DNA from 2 places in the Nocardioides sp. P86 genome. Region 1 is predicted to be linked to the other one. Evidence: predicted binding sites of a transcription regulator. Region 1 holds the regulator's gene; the other holds the start of a gene.
What was found. Region 1 encodes LexA, which represses DNA repair genes until DNA is damaged. Its sites were predicted from a motif close to TCGAACANNTGTTCGA; they were not measured.
Positions count from the first base shown of each region.

Region 2: M3673_RS18340 (HNH endonuclease signature motif containing protein) is a predicted target of LexA. The motif match lies at 5,471-5,486, and genes of this name have one in related genera.

Region 1 is NZ_JAMAYE010000001.1:1,179,119-1,186,750, forward strand. It holds gene M3673_RS05515 (vitamin B12-dependent ribonucleotide reductase) at 1-224, opposite strand, end outside; gene nrdR (transcriptional regulator NrdR) at 402-902, opposite strand; gene M3673_RS05525 (alcohol dehydrogenase catalytic domain-containing protein) at 1,339-2,358, shown strand; gene M3673_RS05530 (mismatch-specific DNA-glycosylase) at 2,363-2,866, opposite strand; gene M3673_RS05535 (hypothetical protein) at 2,983-3,351, shown strand; gene M3673_RS05540 (LysM peptidoglycan-binding domain-containing protein) at 3,489-3,818, opposite strand; gene lexA (transcriptional repressor LexA) at 4,189-4,965, shown strand; gene M3673_RS05550 (MXAN_6640 family putative metalloprotease) at 5,099-6,781, shown strand; gene M3673_RS05555 (alkaline phosphatase D family protein) at 6,901-7,632, shown strand, end outside.
Region 2 is NZ_JAMAYE010000004.1:133,859-141,490, forward strand. It holds gene otsB (trehalose-phosphatase) at 1-738, shown strand, start outside; gene M3673_RS18320 (hypothetical protein) at 782-1,393, opposite strand; gene M3673_RS18325 (PHP domain-containing protein) at 1,390-3,201, opposite strand; SAM riboswitch class I at 3,402-3,546, shown strand; gene thrC (threonine synthase) at 3,613-4,848, shown strand; gene M3673_RS18335 (MoaD/ThiS family protein) at 4,909-5,184, shown strand; gene M3673_RS18340 (HNH endonuclease signature motif containing protein) at 5,500-7,224, shown strand; gene M3673_RS18345 (SGNH/GDSL hydrolase family protein) at 7,394-7,632, shown strand, end outside.

The DNA of each region.
Region 1 (7,632 bases):
GTGACGATCGTGGAGGCGTTGACCGACCAGAAGTCGGGGAACTCCACGTTCTTCTGCTCGAAGACGGTGGCGCCTGTCTTCCAGTTGGTCTGGACGACGTCGCGGCGCTCCCAGGTGATCTCGTCGTAGGGGTGCACGCCGGCGGTGCTGAACGTGCGCTCGAAGGTCAGGCCCTTGCCCGCCGCCGAGGCGCCGGTCTGGGCCCCGCTCATCGTCTCCGTCATGTGCTGCTCTCCCTGTGTCGCGTGCTTGCTGGTCGTTGTGGTGCGTGGTCGGGCTCGTGTCGATGGTCGCGCTGACCACCGACACTCGGCGGGCGGACCGGCGTGGGGGTCGGTCCGGTGGGGAGGAGGTGGTGCGCCCGGCAGGCAGCTTCCCCACTGCCTGCCGGGCGGTCTGGGTCAGCCCGTGGTGGGCTGGGGGTCGCGCCCCTCGACCAGCTCGGTGAGCTGCTCGGCGCGGTGGGTGCGCAGCTGGGCGATCTCGGCCTCGAAGTCCTCGGCGGACTCGAAGGCCTTGTAGACGCTGGCGAAGCGGAGGTAGGCCACCTCGTCGAGCTCGCGCAGCGGCGCGAGGATGGCCAGCCCCACCTCGTGGGCGGGGACCTCGGCCTGGCCGAGGCCGCGCAGGGCGTCCTCGACGGCCTGGCCGAGGCAGGCCAGGTCGTCCTCGGTGACCGGCCGGCCCTTGCAGGCCTTGCGGGCACCGGCGACGGCCTTCTCGCGGTGGAACGGCTCGGTCGCGCCGGAGCGCTTCACCACGGCGAGCGGCATGAGCTCGACGGTGGTGAACCGCTCCTTGCACGCCAGGCACTGCCGACGCCGGCGCACCGAGCCGCCGTCGTCGCCGACCCGCGAGTCGAGGACCTTGGTGTCGGCGTGGTGGCAGAACGGGCAGTGCACGACAGGTCTCCTCTCGGACGGGTCGAACGGACGGTGCGGGACGGCTGCGGGAGCGTGGCGGCGCGCCTGTGACACCCTCGTCGGATGGCCAGGAGCTGTGGATAAAACGCCCGGTCATGTGGAGAACACCGGGCCTGTTGTGAACCATCCACCCTGGCGCTGTGCACTAGATGTGGATAACTACATCCGTGTAAGTACTAGATGTAGGGGAACCGTACGCCCGTCGCGCACACCGCGCAACCTGTTCGGCGTGTCCCGCCGGGTCGCGTCGGGGGCTCCGCCAAACCCGCAGGTCAGCGGGGTGCGACGGTGACCGCACGGTGGCCGTACCGACCGCGGTCCGGGCGTGTCGCGGCTCCACGGGGCTCGATCGGGCTCCCCGTCCTGCCGCATGGGGTGAGCCGGTCGGCGCCCCGCTCGGCCTAGCGTCCGTGCCATGAGCGAGACGATGCGAGCCATGGTGGTCAAGGCCAAGAGCCAGGAGTTCACCCTCGAGGAGCGCCCGGTGCCGACCCCGGGACCCGGCGAGGCCGTGGTGAAGGTCGCCGCCTGCGGCGTCTGCCACAGCGACATGTTCGCCCGCGAGGGCGTCTACCCCGGCGTCAGCTTCCCCGTGGTGCCCGGCCACGAGGTCGCCGGCTCCGTGCACAGCCTGGGCGAGGGCGTGCAGGGCTGGCGCGAGGGCCAGCGCGTCGGCGTCGGCTGGTACGGCGGAGCCTGCGGCTGGTGCCGCCCCTGCCGGATGGGCGCGCTGATCGCCTGCGAGAACACCCAGATCCCCGGCGTCCAGCGCGACGGCGGCTACGCCGACTACGTGCTGGTGCCCGCCGCGGCCATGGCCGCCATGCCCGAGGAGCTCGCCCCCGAGCTCGCCGCCCCCCTGATGTGCGCAGGCGTCACGACCTACAACGGCCTGCGCCGCACGGGCGCGCGCCCCGGCGACCTGGTCGCCGTGCTCGGCGTCGGCGGCCTGGGCCACCTCGGCGTGCAGTACGCCGCCAAGATGGGCTTCCGCGTCGCCGCCATCGCCCGCGGCACCGAGAAGGCCGACCTCGCCCTGGGCCTGGGCGCGCACACCTACATCGACTCCACTGCCACCGACCCCGGCGAGGAGCTGGCCAAGCTCGGCGGCGCCCGCGTCGTGCTCTCCACCGTCACCAACGGCGACGCCGTCGCCTCGACCATCCCCGGCCTGGGCGTCGACGGCGAGCTGGTCGTGGTCGGTGCGGCCGAGCAGCCGATCCCCGTGCCGGCCGCCGCCCTCATCCCGATCAACGGCTCCGTGGCCGGTCACGCCTCGGGTACTGCGGCCGACAGCGAGGACACCCTGAACTTCAGCGCCCTCACCGGCGTCGAGGCGCAGATCGAGACCATGCCGCTGGAGCAGGCGAACGAGGCCTACGCCCGGATGATGGCCGGCGACGCCCGCTTCCGGATGGTGCTCACCGTCGGCTGACGACTCAGGCGCGACCGGCCAGCTGGGCCAGCTCGCGCCACCACGCGACGCGCGTGGGCCGACCGTCGTAGTCACGACGATGGTTGGCCCCGCTCGTCCCGGGCAGCACGAAGACCTGCGCGGTCCCGACGTACCAGTCGTGGGCGCCGAGACGGGGGTGCGCGCGTCGACCCAGCGCACGCGCGGCCTCGTGGGCGACACCCTTGCTGGTGAAGGCCAGCCAGTCGGGCCGCCAGCGCTCCACCTTGGCGACGAGCTCGTCGACCTCGACCCACCGCGGGTCCCAGTGGCCGACCAGGTCGGTCAGGCCGAGACCGAGGGTGGCCACTTCACGGTCCTCCTCCGGGCGCAACCGACGCGGCGAGAGACCGGACAGGTGCATCGACTCCCAGAAGGAGTTGCCGGGCGAGTCGTAGTAGTGCTCCCGGGTGCGGGTCGAGTCGGCGCCGGCCAGGCCGCAGAACACGATCGCCGGCTCCGTGGCCACGATGTCGGGGAGGACCTCCATGCCCCCACCGTGCCAGCCACCGGGTCAGGGCACCGGGTCAGGGCTTCGGGTCGACGGGCGCGACGCGATGGTGGTGTCGCGCTGCGAAGTCCCTGCCGATCGGACAGAATGAGCCCGTGGCGACAGCGGGCAAGCGAGCGGGCTCGCGCAAGGGCACCCGGGCGCCCCGCCAGCTGCGCCCGCGCCTGCTGGCGCTGGCCCTGGCCGTGACGGCGGCCGTCGTGGCCTGGGGCTACCTCGTCTACGCCGCGATCGACTTCGGCACCGCCGCCCGCGACGGCGACTCCGGCTCGTGGGCGTTCCTCGCCCTGGCCTCGGTCGGAGCGGTGGCGTGCCTCTTCGTGGGCCTCCTGCTGGTGGCACGCCTGCTCCGCGAGCTCGGCATCACCACCGCACCGACCGGTGCCGCCCCGGACGGCAGCGGCGGCGAGGACCTCGAGCCGGCCGCGCCCCGCCCGCCCGGCGGGCGCCGCGCCGCGCGCTGACCGGCCGGCAGCACCCCTGGACGGCAGAGGAGGGCGGGCCCGGTGGGGCCCGCCCTCCTGCACTTTCCCCGCTGCTCACCGGCCGGGGTCGAGGCGACCGGTGATGTCGATGGGGGCGCCGACGACGGCGCCCGAGGTCACGCCAGCGGGATGCGCAGACGCTGGCCCGCGGCGACCATGCCGCCGTCGAGGTCGTTGAGCTGCTGGATCTCGGCGATGGTCGAGCGCACGTCACCGTCGTCGGCGACGTCGGCCGCGATGTCCCACAGCGTCTCGCCGGTGCCGACCACGATCACCTCGGTGGGCTGCGCCTGGGAGGTGGCCACCGACCCGGCGGCCAACCACACGCCGACGGCGAGGATGGCCAGGAGCGAGAGCGTGAACACCACGAGTCGCCCACGCCGGGTCAGCCGCACGTGGTGCGTGGCGACACGGGATGCGGCGGGGTGCTGGATCGTGGTGCTCATGGGGACCTCCTGGGGAAGGGGGCGGTCAGCCGTGGGGTGGAGCTCGAGGTGGACGAGGTGATGTCTAGTGGTGACCACCGACAGTCCTGGAGGACCGCCGTCGCGCACCGGCTCGACCACACGTTCGATCGAACATGTGTACGACGTTAGATCACGCGTTCGAACAGCACAAGGGGTCGAGCGAACATCTGTTCGACCGCCGGCCCGACACGGAGGCCCGGACCTGCTGCCCTGGAGCGGCGCGGACGGTCCGACACGCCGTTCGAACAGGTGTTTGAAACCCTCGGGGCCTCCTGGCATGGTGAGCACATCGCCCGACCGGGCGACCAGCGACACCGATCGGTGGCACCGACCAGCGGAGAGGCAGACGATGGCGACCAAGGACACCCGGGGGCGGACCGGGGGCGGTCCCACGCAGGGCCCGACCGGCGGCACGGCGGACGGCACGGTGACCGAGCTGCCCGACGGCGCGCCCAACGCCACCGGCCTCACGCCGCGGCAGCTGCGGGTGCTGGCCACCATCCGCGACGCGATCGAGAAGCGCGGCTACCCGCCGAGCATGCGCGAGATCGGCAACGCGGTCGGCCTCACCAGCACCTCGAGCGTCGCCCATCAGCTCAAGGTGCTCGAGGAGAAGGGCTTCCTCAAGCGCGACCCCAACCGCCCCCGGGCGCTGGAGGTCTTCCTGCCCGAGGTGATGGCCGCACGCCGGTCGATCTCGGCGGCCGAGGAGAGCGGCTACGACGAGACCGGGGTCGGCGACTCCGTGCCGGCCGCCACCTACGTCCCGGTCGTCGGCCGGATCGCGGCCGGCGGCCCGATCCTGGCCGAGGAGCAGGTGCAGGACGTCTTCCCCCTGCCCAAGCAGCTCGTCGGCGAGGGGCAGCTCTTCCTGCTCGAGGTCGTGGGCGACTCGATGATCGACGCGGCGATCTGCAGCGGCGACTACGTCGTCATCCGCAAGGAGCAGACCGCCGACAACGGCACCATCGTCGCCGCCCTCATCGACGGCGAGGCGACCGTGAAGACCCTGCAGCGCAAGAACGGCCAGGTCTGGCTGATGCCGCACAACGAGGCCTACGACCCGATCGACGGCACCCACGCCACGATCCTGGGCGTCGTCACCGCCGTCCTGCGCAGCGTCTAGCCCGAGGCGCACCCACCCGGGACACCCGGCGCCGGCCCGTCCTCCCCCACGGAGGGCGGGCCGGCGTGCGTGTCGGCGACCCGTGAGAGCCTGGACGGACAGCCGGAACCCTCGACCCACTGGAGTGCCCGACGTGCGCCTTCGTCCCCTGTCCGCCCTGCTCCTCGCGGGCGCCCTGTGCGTCCCGGTCCTGCCCGGCACGGCCGTCGCAGCCCCCCAGGTCGACCTCCCCGGGGTGCCCGGGCTCCCGGGGATGCCTGGACTGCCGGGCCCGGACGAGACCGGGACGCCGGACGAGCAGGCCCTCGCGGCCCTCCAGGTGGTCGAGACGCTGGTCGACCCGGCGACCAGCCCCGCGGAGGCCCAGCAGACCCTGGCGCAGGCCGGCGAGGCCGACCTCACGGGTGCGCTGCGCGACCTCGCGCTGAGCATGGACGCCCTCTCCCCCGACGACCGCGCGGAGGCCGCGGCCTACCTCGCCCGGCCGACCGACAGGCGCGGTGACGGCTACCTCGACTACGAGGGCGACGCCGTGCGGCGCATCTGCACCGACGACCTGTGCGTGCACTACGTCGTCGGCGGCGCCTCGGGCAACAACGTGCCGGCCAAGGACGCGAGCGGGGGCGCCGGTGGTGCGGGCAACGGCGTCCCGGACTACGTCGACTTCGCACTCTCGACGCTCCAGGACGTGCACGACACCTACGCCGGCGCGGGCTACCGCACGCCGCTGCCCGACGGCGCCAAGGGCGGCGACGCCCGCACCGACGTCTACCTGGGCGACGTCGGCAGCATGGGCTTCTACGGCTACTGCACCTCCGACGACGACGTGCCCGACGACGCGCGCGACGTGCCCGCCTACTGCGTGCTCGACAACGACTACCGCACCGGGCAGTTCCCCACGAACCTGCCGACCGAGAACCTCCAGGTGACCGCGGCGCACGAGTACTTCCACGCCGTCCAGTACGCCTACGACGCCGGCGAGGACGGCTGGCTCATCGAGGCCACCGCCACCTGGGCCGAGGACGAGCTCTTCGACTCCGTCGACGACAACGTGCAGTACCTCGCCGACAGCCCGCTCTCCCACCCGCGGCAGTCGATGGACCGCGACGAGGACCTCGCGGTCTACGGCGACTGGATCTTCTTCCGCCACCTCACCGAGCGCCACCCCGCCGCGGTCGGCGGACTGCCCGTGCTGGTGCGCACGATCTGGGAGCGCGCCGGCGCCGCCGCCGGCGACCGTGACGAGTACTCCACCCAGGCCGTCGAGCAGGTGCTGCGCCGCCAGCACGACGTGTCCCTGAGCGAGTCCTTCGCCCGCTTCGCCGACGCCAACCTGCGTCCCGGCCGCGCCTACGCCGAGGGCAGGGCGCAGTCCTACCCCAAGACCCCGCTGTGGAAGCGCACGACCCTGACGGGCTCGAAGCGCTCCGTGGGCGCCCAGCGGGTCTACCTCGACCACCTCAGCAGCGCCAGCCAGCGCTTCACCCCGGGCGCCGGCCTCGGGGGCGGCTGGCGGCTGCGGCTGTCCCTCGACCTGCCGTCACCGACGCGCGGCTCTGCGGCGGTCGTCACCGTCGTGCCCACCTCCGGCACCCCCTCCACCCGGGTCCTGCGGCTCGACCGCGCCGGCGACGCCGTCACCCGGGTCGGCTTCTCCTCGGCCCGCACCTCCTACGTCGAGGTCACGCTGGTCAACGGCAGCGCCCGCTACCGCAACTGCAGCAACGGCGGGACGAGCACGTGGCCCTGCGGTGGTCGCCCGGTCGACGACGGGCTCCGCTTCACCCTCACCGGGAGGGCCGTCCCTGCCGGGTGACGGGACCGCGCCCGGCAGGTGAACGATCGGTGCGGGTAGCCGCGAGGCCGTCACGGCGCCGCCACCGCGTCGTTGAACGAGACGTGACCACGAGCGAGACCACCCCGCAGTCCTCCCCCGTGCCTGACTCGACCGGCCCGGCCCCGCGCCGGCGTACGGTCCTGGCCGGGGGCGCGGTCGGCGTCGGCGCCCTCGGCCTGCGCGTCGGCGCCGACCGCGCCACCGCGGCCCCCTCGCGGCCCGCGGCGCGCCGCGCCCGCGTCTTCCGCCACGGGGTCGCCTCCGGCGACCCGCTGCCCGACGCCGTGGTGCTGTGGACCCGGGTCACCCCGACCCCGGGCAGCACCCCCGGCTCGGGCCGGGGCCCCTCCGTCGAGGTGGTCTGGGAGGTCGCCACCGACCCCCGCTTCCGCCGCGTGGTGCGCCGCGGACGTGTGCGCACCGGGCCCAGCCGCGACCACACCGTCAAGGTCGACGCCACCGGCCTGCGCCCGGCGACCGACTACTACTACCGCTTCCGCCTCGACGGCCAGGCCAGTCGCACCGGTCGCACCCGCACCGCTCCCGCGCCCCAGGCCTCCCCCGACCACCTCCGCTTCGGCGTGGTGTCGTGCGCCAACCTCCAGGCCGGCTTCTTCTCCGCCTACCGCGGGCTCGCCGCGCGCGAGGACCTGCACGCGATCGTGCACCTCGGCGACTACCTCTACGAGTACGGCCCCGGTGAGTACGGCATGGGCGCGGACAACGTCGACGTGCGCCGCCACGTGCCCGACCACGAGATGGTCTCGCTGGCCGACTACCGCCAACGCCACGCGCAGTACAAGCAGGACCCCGACCTCCAGGACGCCCAC
Region 2 (7,632 bases), on a different contig from region 1:
GATGACCCCGAGCAGGCCCACATCCACCCCGACGCCAGCGCGGTGCTGGTCGACCTGGCCACGCAGGTCTGCGCGGTCGCCGTCGTGACCGGGCGACCCGCGCGCCAGGCCCTCGACCTCGGCGGGCTCGAGGAGGTCGGCAACGCCGTCGGCGAGGCCGGCAAGGAGCTCTACGTCTTCGGCCAGTACGGCAACGAGCGCTGGAGCTCCACGCGGCGCCGCGTGGTCGGCCCGCGCCCGCCGCACGGCCTGGCCACCTTCCTGCGCGACCTGCCCCGCACGCTGCGCAGCGCCGGCGCGGGGGAGGCCTGGCTGGAGGACAAGGGCCTCGCGGTGGCCGTGCACACCCGCCGCCTGCCCGACCCCGACGCGGCCTTCGAGGCGCTGCTCGGCCCCGTGGGCGACCTCGCCCGCAGCCACGACCTCAGTGTCGAGCCCGGCCGCCACGTGATCGAGGTGCGCTCGGCGGGCATGCACAAGGGGCTGGTGGTCGAGCGACTGGTCGAGGAGCTGGGCGCCGGCGGCTTCCTCTTCGCCGGCGACGACCTCGGTGACGTCGAGGCCTTCGAGGCCGTCGGCGCGCTCGACGACGCGGGGCTGCCGACGCTGCGGGTGTGCTCGGCCAGCGACGAGGAGAGCACGCTCGTCGCGATGTCCGACGTCGTGGTCGCCGGGCCCGAGGGCGTCCTCGCGCTGCTGGCCCAGCTCACCGCCGACGCGCGCGACTCGCGGGCCTGACACCGCCGTCCGCCCCGGGCCGTGCCCTCCTGGACCGGGCGGCTCAGTGCGCCGAGCAGCAGGGGATCTGCACGCGCTGCTCGAAGGCGACCAGGCCGCCACGACCCGGCTGCACGAGGAGCACGCACCGGCCCTCGCGCCACACCGGCCGGGCGAAGCCGGTGAGGTCGAGCGCCGCGTCGCGGCGTACGTCGCTCCCGGCCAGGCCCTCCACGGCGTCGACGCCGCTGTCGGCCTCGACGGCGGCCGGCGTGGTGACCCGCTCGACGGCGGCGCGGCCGGGGTAGTCGACCAGCCGCCCCGCCCGCCGGGCGCGGTGCTCGCCCAGTGCCGCCCGGGCGCCGCCGAGCAGATCGGGCGGCCCGGCGCTGGCGCCGTCGAGCACCAGCGCGACCCCGGGCAGGGCCTCGGCCAGACGGCAGAGCACGTCGGCCCGGGCGGGGGGTCCCGCGCCCTCGCCGGGGTCGGCCCAGGAGAGGGCGACCGCGGTGTGCGCGTCGGGCACGCGCACCACGTGGGTGCTGGCCCAGCGGTCCGTCCCGGTGCCGGCGACCTGCGCGAGCACCTCGCCCACCGCGTGGACGAGGTGCTCGGCGGCGCCGTGGTCGCGGGTGCCGCCGTCGACGCCCAGCGTGGTGCGCAGGGGCGGGGTCACCTCGCCGGGACGACCCAGATCGGGTTCGTGTAGAACCACAGGTCCACCCACGGGTCGGCGTCGCCCATGACGTCGAGCGCGGGACCGGCCGGGTCGACGCCGGCGCCGAGGTAGCCCGGCTGCTGGCGGTTGCCGTCGGTGCCGCGCAGGCGCACGTAGAAGGCCTCCTCGGCCGAGCCGAGGTCGTGGCGGATCTGGAACGTGCCGGTGCGCGCCGAGGTGTCCCACTGCTCGACGACCTTGGTGTCGGGGGCGGTGAAGGTGTCGCGGTCGCTGGCCGAGGCCGGGTCCACGACGCCGCGCACGAGGTCGACGCGGTTGAGCCGGGGGGTGAACATCGCCCAGTTCGGGACGTCCTGGGCGGTGATGGTCACGACCAGGCTGAGGCGGGCGCCGCGCGGGGCGACCAGCGTGCCGCCGAGGGTCTCGGTGAGCCGCCCGGGGCGCCGTCCGTTGCCCCGCGTCGCGACCACCTTGACGTCGACCGACTTCACCAGGCCGCCGTGGTCGACCCACACCCGCCCGTCGCGCATGCCCTTCATCACCGCGCGGTAGGACCGCGAGGTCGTGCCGACGTGGGTGCGGCTGTAGAAGCCGGGCCAGAAGTCGCCCGCGGTGGTGTTGACCCGGCCGGCGTAGACCGGGTCGCCGTAGCGGCCGTCGGCGTTGAACTGCTCGGAGGTGGAGCCGTCGGGGCGCCGCGAGGTGTCGGTCCAGTTGACGTGGGAGTCGGAGTTGGCGCTGATCGACCAGGGCTTGCCCTCGGCCAGCAGGGAGTCCCACAGCCCGCCGACGGTGGAGGTCATCCAGTCGAAGCCGCCCCACGTGCGGTAGCTCTCGGGCGGGTAGGCGGCGAAGGAGTTCGGGCCGGGCGCGTTGCCGTAGTAGCCGCGCGAGGAGCCGGCGCCGTAGCCCTCGGGCAGACCGGCGGCCTGGTGGCCGGGCGCACCCTCGAAGCCGATGGCCACGCTCGGGTCGGCGTCGCGCCAGGCGCGGATCTCGTGGGGGCTGTCGATGCCGTTGCGGGCGGGGTGGTTGGCCAGGAAGAGCGCGTCGGTGACCCGCTTGCGGCTGACCTGCCGGCCCAGCCACTGGATGCCGGCCACGGCCAGCGCCTCGTTCTCCGGGCTGCTGGCGGACGCGCCCTTGACCGAGCCGTCGTAGTCGTTCTCGAACTGCTTGAGCACCGCGACCTCGTGCGGACCCGGAGCGACGAAGACCGTGCCGTGCTCGGCGGCGGGGATGTTCCACTCCAGGCCCTGGAAGACCAGGGTGCCGGGCAGCTCGGCGCGGGCGTCGAGGATGTCGGGGTTGACCAGGTCGACGCCGATGCGGGCGTGGGTGGCGCCGCCGTGGTCGGTGATGACCAGCCAGTCCAGGCCGTAGGCCGCCGCGTGCTGGGCCTGGTCGAGCACGGTGTACTGCCCGTCGGAGCTGTGCTGGGTGTGGATGTGGTGGTCGCCGGCCAGCCACTGCGTGACCGCGCCGCCGGAGGGGCCGGGGCCACGCCGGGCGGCCTCCTCCGCGGTGGCCGCGGTGACGCCGCTCATGCCGGCCATGCCGGCCGCCGCCGCGCCGGTGAGGCCGGCCGCGCGCAGCAGGTTGCGCCGTGACAGCTCGCCGGGGGAGAGGTCGGTGTCGGCGGTGTCGCTCGCCAGCGCCGCCGACGTCAGCGCGGTGGCCTCGTCGGTGGTGTGGCGGTGGTGGGTGTGCCCGTGGGAGTGCCCGTGGGAGTGCCCGTGGGCGTGCCCGTGGGAGTGGTCGTGCGGGTGGTGGGGGTCGTGGGTGTGGCCGTCGTGCGTGCTCACTGTCGCTCTCCTCGAGACGTGGGGGAGCCGGCCGCCGCGGGCCAGCCCTGCGACGCTCCACCGCGACGGTGAACGCCGGCCCCGCTGTGCGCGGCCCGCCGGTGAACGACGTGCGCCCGGCGTACGTCTCACCCCGGTGGGCGGGTCCACATCGCGGGACCGATGTGCGCATGCTGAGACGGCGTCGTACTGTTTTCAACAGCTCATCCAGAGGGACTGAGGGAACGGCCCAGTGAAGTCCCGGCAACCGCCACGAGCCTCCGCCACCCGGCACATCGGGGACACGGACGTGGAGACGGTGCCAATTCCGCCCGGCGCGAGAGTCGCAGCCGGGGAAGATGAGAAGGAGGACGCGTGAGCACCGTCGCTGAAGTAGAGACCGCCCAGCCCACCCCGGCCGACCAGCCCGGGATCCGTGAGGGTGCGTTCGGCAACGCCCGGGCCCTCGCCTGCCGCGAGTGCGGCAACGAGGTCGAGCTCGGCCCCCACTACGCCTGTCCGGAGTGCTTCGGTCCGCTCGAGGTGTCCTACGACTTCCCGGTCGTGACGCGCGAGGAGATCGAGGCCGGCCCCCGCAACATCTGGCGCTACAAGGCGCTGCTGCCGGTGCCCGACGACATCGAGCAGAGCCCCAACATGGAGCCGGGCTTCACCCGCCTGCTCCAGGCCCGCAACCTCGGCCGCGAGCTCGGCCTGGAGAAGCTGTGGGTCAAGGACGACAGCACCAACCCCACCAACTCCTTCAAGGACCGCGTCGTGGCCTGCGCGCTGAGCGCCGCCACCGAGTTCCACTCGAAGGTCTTCGCCTGCCCCTCGACGGGCAACCTGGCCAACGCGGTCGCCGCGGCGGGCGCCCGCGCCGGGATCAAGACCGTGGTCTTCATCCCGAGCAACCTCGAGAAGCCCAAGCAGGTCAACTCCGCGGTCTACACCGACTCCCTCGTCGCGGTGAACGGCAACTACGACGACGTCAACAAGCTGGCCTCCGAGATCGCGGGCGAGGAGGACGGCTGGGCGTTCGTCAACGTCAACGTCCGTCCCTTCTACGCCGAGGGCTCCAAGACCCTGGGCTACGAGATCGCTGAGCAGCTCGGCTGGCGCCTGCCCGACCAGGTCGTCATCCCCGTGGCCTCGGGCTCGCAGCTGACGAAGGTGCACAAGGCCTTCGGCGAGCTCGTGCGCCTCGGTCTGGTCGAGGACAAGCCGGTCAAGATCTTCGGCGCCCAGGCCACCGGCTGCTCGCCGGTCTCGACCGCCTACAAGGCCGAGGTCGACGCGATCCGCCCGGTGAAGCCCGACACCATCGCCAAGAGCCTGGCCATCGGCAACCCCGCCGACGGCATCTACGTGCTCGACATCTGCCGCAGCACCGGCGGCGCGGTCGAGGACATCACCGACGACGAGGTCCGCGAGGGCATCCTGCTGCTGGCCCGCCACGAGGGCATCTTCACCGAGACCGCCGGCGGCACGACCGTCGGTGTGCTGAAGAAGCTCGTCGAGACCGGTCAGCTCGACCCCACCCTCGAGACCGTCGTCATCAACACCGGCATGGGCCTGAAGACCCTCGACGCCGTCTCCGACCAGGTCGGCCCGGCCGCCACGATCGACGCGTCCTACGCGGCGTTCACCGCCACCGGCATCGCCTGACCGGCCGGTCCGCCGCACCCCTCCCAGCCCTCGCCGCACCAGCACCAGGAGATCGACCCCATGAGCGTGTCCGTCCGCGTCCCCACCATCCTGCGCACCTACACCGGTGGTGAGTCCGAGGTGACCGCCTCCGGCGCCACCCTGGCCGACGTGCTCGACGACCTCGAGACGCAGTACGCCGGCATCCGCGCCCGGGTGCTCGACGACAACGGCAAGCTGCGCCGCTTCGTCAACGTCTACGTCGGCAGCGAGGACGTCCGCTTCCTCGACGACCTCGCCACCCCCACCCCCGACGGCACCCAGGTCTCGGTCATCCCCGCCGTCGCCGGCGGCTGACCCACCCGCTCCCTGCTCGGAGCGGCGGTCGAGGCGGCACCAGCGCCCCGGTGGTTGAGGTGGGAGCGCCAGCACCCCGGTGGTCGAGCAGGGAGCGCCAGCACCACGGTGGTCGAAGAGGGAGCGTCAGCGCCCCGGTGGTCGAGCAAGAAGCGCCAGCGCCGCGGTGGTCGAAGACGGAGCGCCAGCGCCCCGGTGGTTGAGGAGGGAGCGCCAGCGACCGTCTCGAAACCACCCTCGCGCGACAGCGCAACCCTCTCCACAGATCCACCGGCAGACCTAGTCATCGAATACGTGTTCGAATAGACTAGGCGCATGCTCCTCGACCTCGACACCACCGGCACCGTGGTCGACATCGAGTCCCTCGAGGCCGATGACGTCCTGGAGTACGCCGCCGACACAGCGAGGTCGGTACGCGCCGCCGAGCGTCGCACCCTGCGGGTCATGGCCCGCTGGGGAGCACTGAACCCCGACCAGGCCTACGCCTGGTCAGTGCCCGGCATGATCCGTCACGGGCTGGACGAGTTCGCGGCTGAGCCGTTGGCCCTGGCGTTGGAGATGTCGCCAGTGAATGCGGGCTGCAACCTGGCCGAGGTCATGGAGCTGGTCCACCGGCTGCCCCGCACCTGGGCGATGGTGGAGGACCTCACCCTCCCCGGCTGGCGCGCGCGCCGGATCGCCTCCCAGACCCAGGTGTTGAACGACACCGGGGCTGCGTACGTCGACCGCAAGATCGCCGCCCTCGGTGCGAAGGTCCAAGGCCTCGGGGCGCGACGCATCGAGCTGTTCGTCGCAGAAGCCGCGGCCAGGCACGACCCCCACGCCCAGGCCGCGCTGGAGGAGAAGGCCCGCGGTGGGTGGAACGTCCGGGTGACCCACGACGTCGACCGCGGGTCCGCCTCCGGCACCTCCTGGCTCGAAGTGCTCGGTGACACCCAGGACCTCACCCGCTTCCACGACCTGATCTGCGCCACCGCCGCCGAGCTCGGCCGCCACCAGACCTCGACCGGAGCAGCGGTCGAGTCGCTGGAGGTCCGCAAGGCCCGCGCGATCGGCGTCATCACCGACCGCGCCCAAGGACTGACGGCACTGGACTCGGTGGAGCCCACGACTGCGAAGGAGCGGGTGGTCTACGTCCACCTGCGCCCCGAGGACCTCGCACGCGCCGACACCCTCGCCGCCCTCGACACGGCCTGCTTGAACGGAGAAGAACCCGCGCTGGAGGAGCCCCCGCCGCCCACCGAGGCCCCGGCCGGAGAACCCCCACCGGACCCCCGGGACCTCCCCACCCCCGTAGACCACGAGACCGTCCCCGCGGGACAGGTCGCGAACCCGGTGGCTGAGGAGCGAGCGCAGCGAGCGTCTCGAAGCCCCGCCGCGGGCAACGACCCCGAGACCACCGCCGGACAGACCCCGGCCCCGGTGGCTGAGGAGCGAGCGCAGCGAGCGTCTCGAAGCCACCCCACCACCGACGAGCACCCAGTGCACGAGCAGCCCGCGGACGACCCGTACCGCACCACCGGACCCGACCTGCGCCCCACAGCGGTCCACCGCCACCACGAGACCAGCCACCTGTCCCAGATCGACCGCACCGGCCCACCACCCGGCACCGCAGTCGTCGAAGGCCTCGGGGTGGTCTCCACCACCACCCTGCGCCGCTGGCTGGCCGGCACCAAGGTGTTCGTGAGACCCGTCATCGACCTCGACCCCACCACCGCAGGAGCCGTCGACCGCCACGACCCACCACCCTGGATGCGCGAACACGTCGTCATCCGCGACCCCCGGTGCGTGTTCCCCGGCTGCACCGTGCCCTCACGCCGCTGCGACCTCGACCACATCACCCACTACCGACCCCTCGACCACGGCGGGAAGCCCGGCCAGACGCACCCGTCCAACCTCGCGCCGCTGTGCCGCCACCACCACCGACTCAAGACCACCGGCTCCGTAGGCAGCCCACCCTGGAGCTACACCCGGCATCCCGACGGCACCTGCGCCTGGACCAGCCCCCACGGCTGGACCACGCTGGTCCGCACCGGCTGAGCCCTGTCGGCCCCCGGCGCCGAGGTGCGGCTCCCGGGGAAGCGGCCCGATACGGGGGTGTCTGCGACCGTGGTGCGGTCGGGGTCCGTGTCGAGGGGTCCGGCTGGGCGACACGTCGCCTCCACGCCCACGACACCGCCCGTTCAGGAGCACCTGGTTGAACGTCCCCATGCCCGACGCCCCCTCCACGACCCACGCCCGCTCGACGCGCAACCGGCTCGTCGCGGTCGGTATCGCCGCCGCGGCGGTCGGCGCGGCCACCGGGGGGCTCGGGATCGGCGCGCGCGAGCTGCTCCACCGCCAGGCCGACCACGCGCGCCGGCTGATCGGGAAGCCTCTGGGCGAGGTGGCGCCCGACGCCGACCGCACGTGGAAGAAGTCCTACGGCGACTCCGTGCAGCTGCTGCT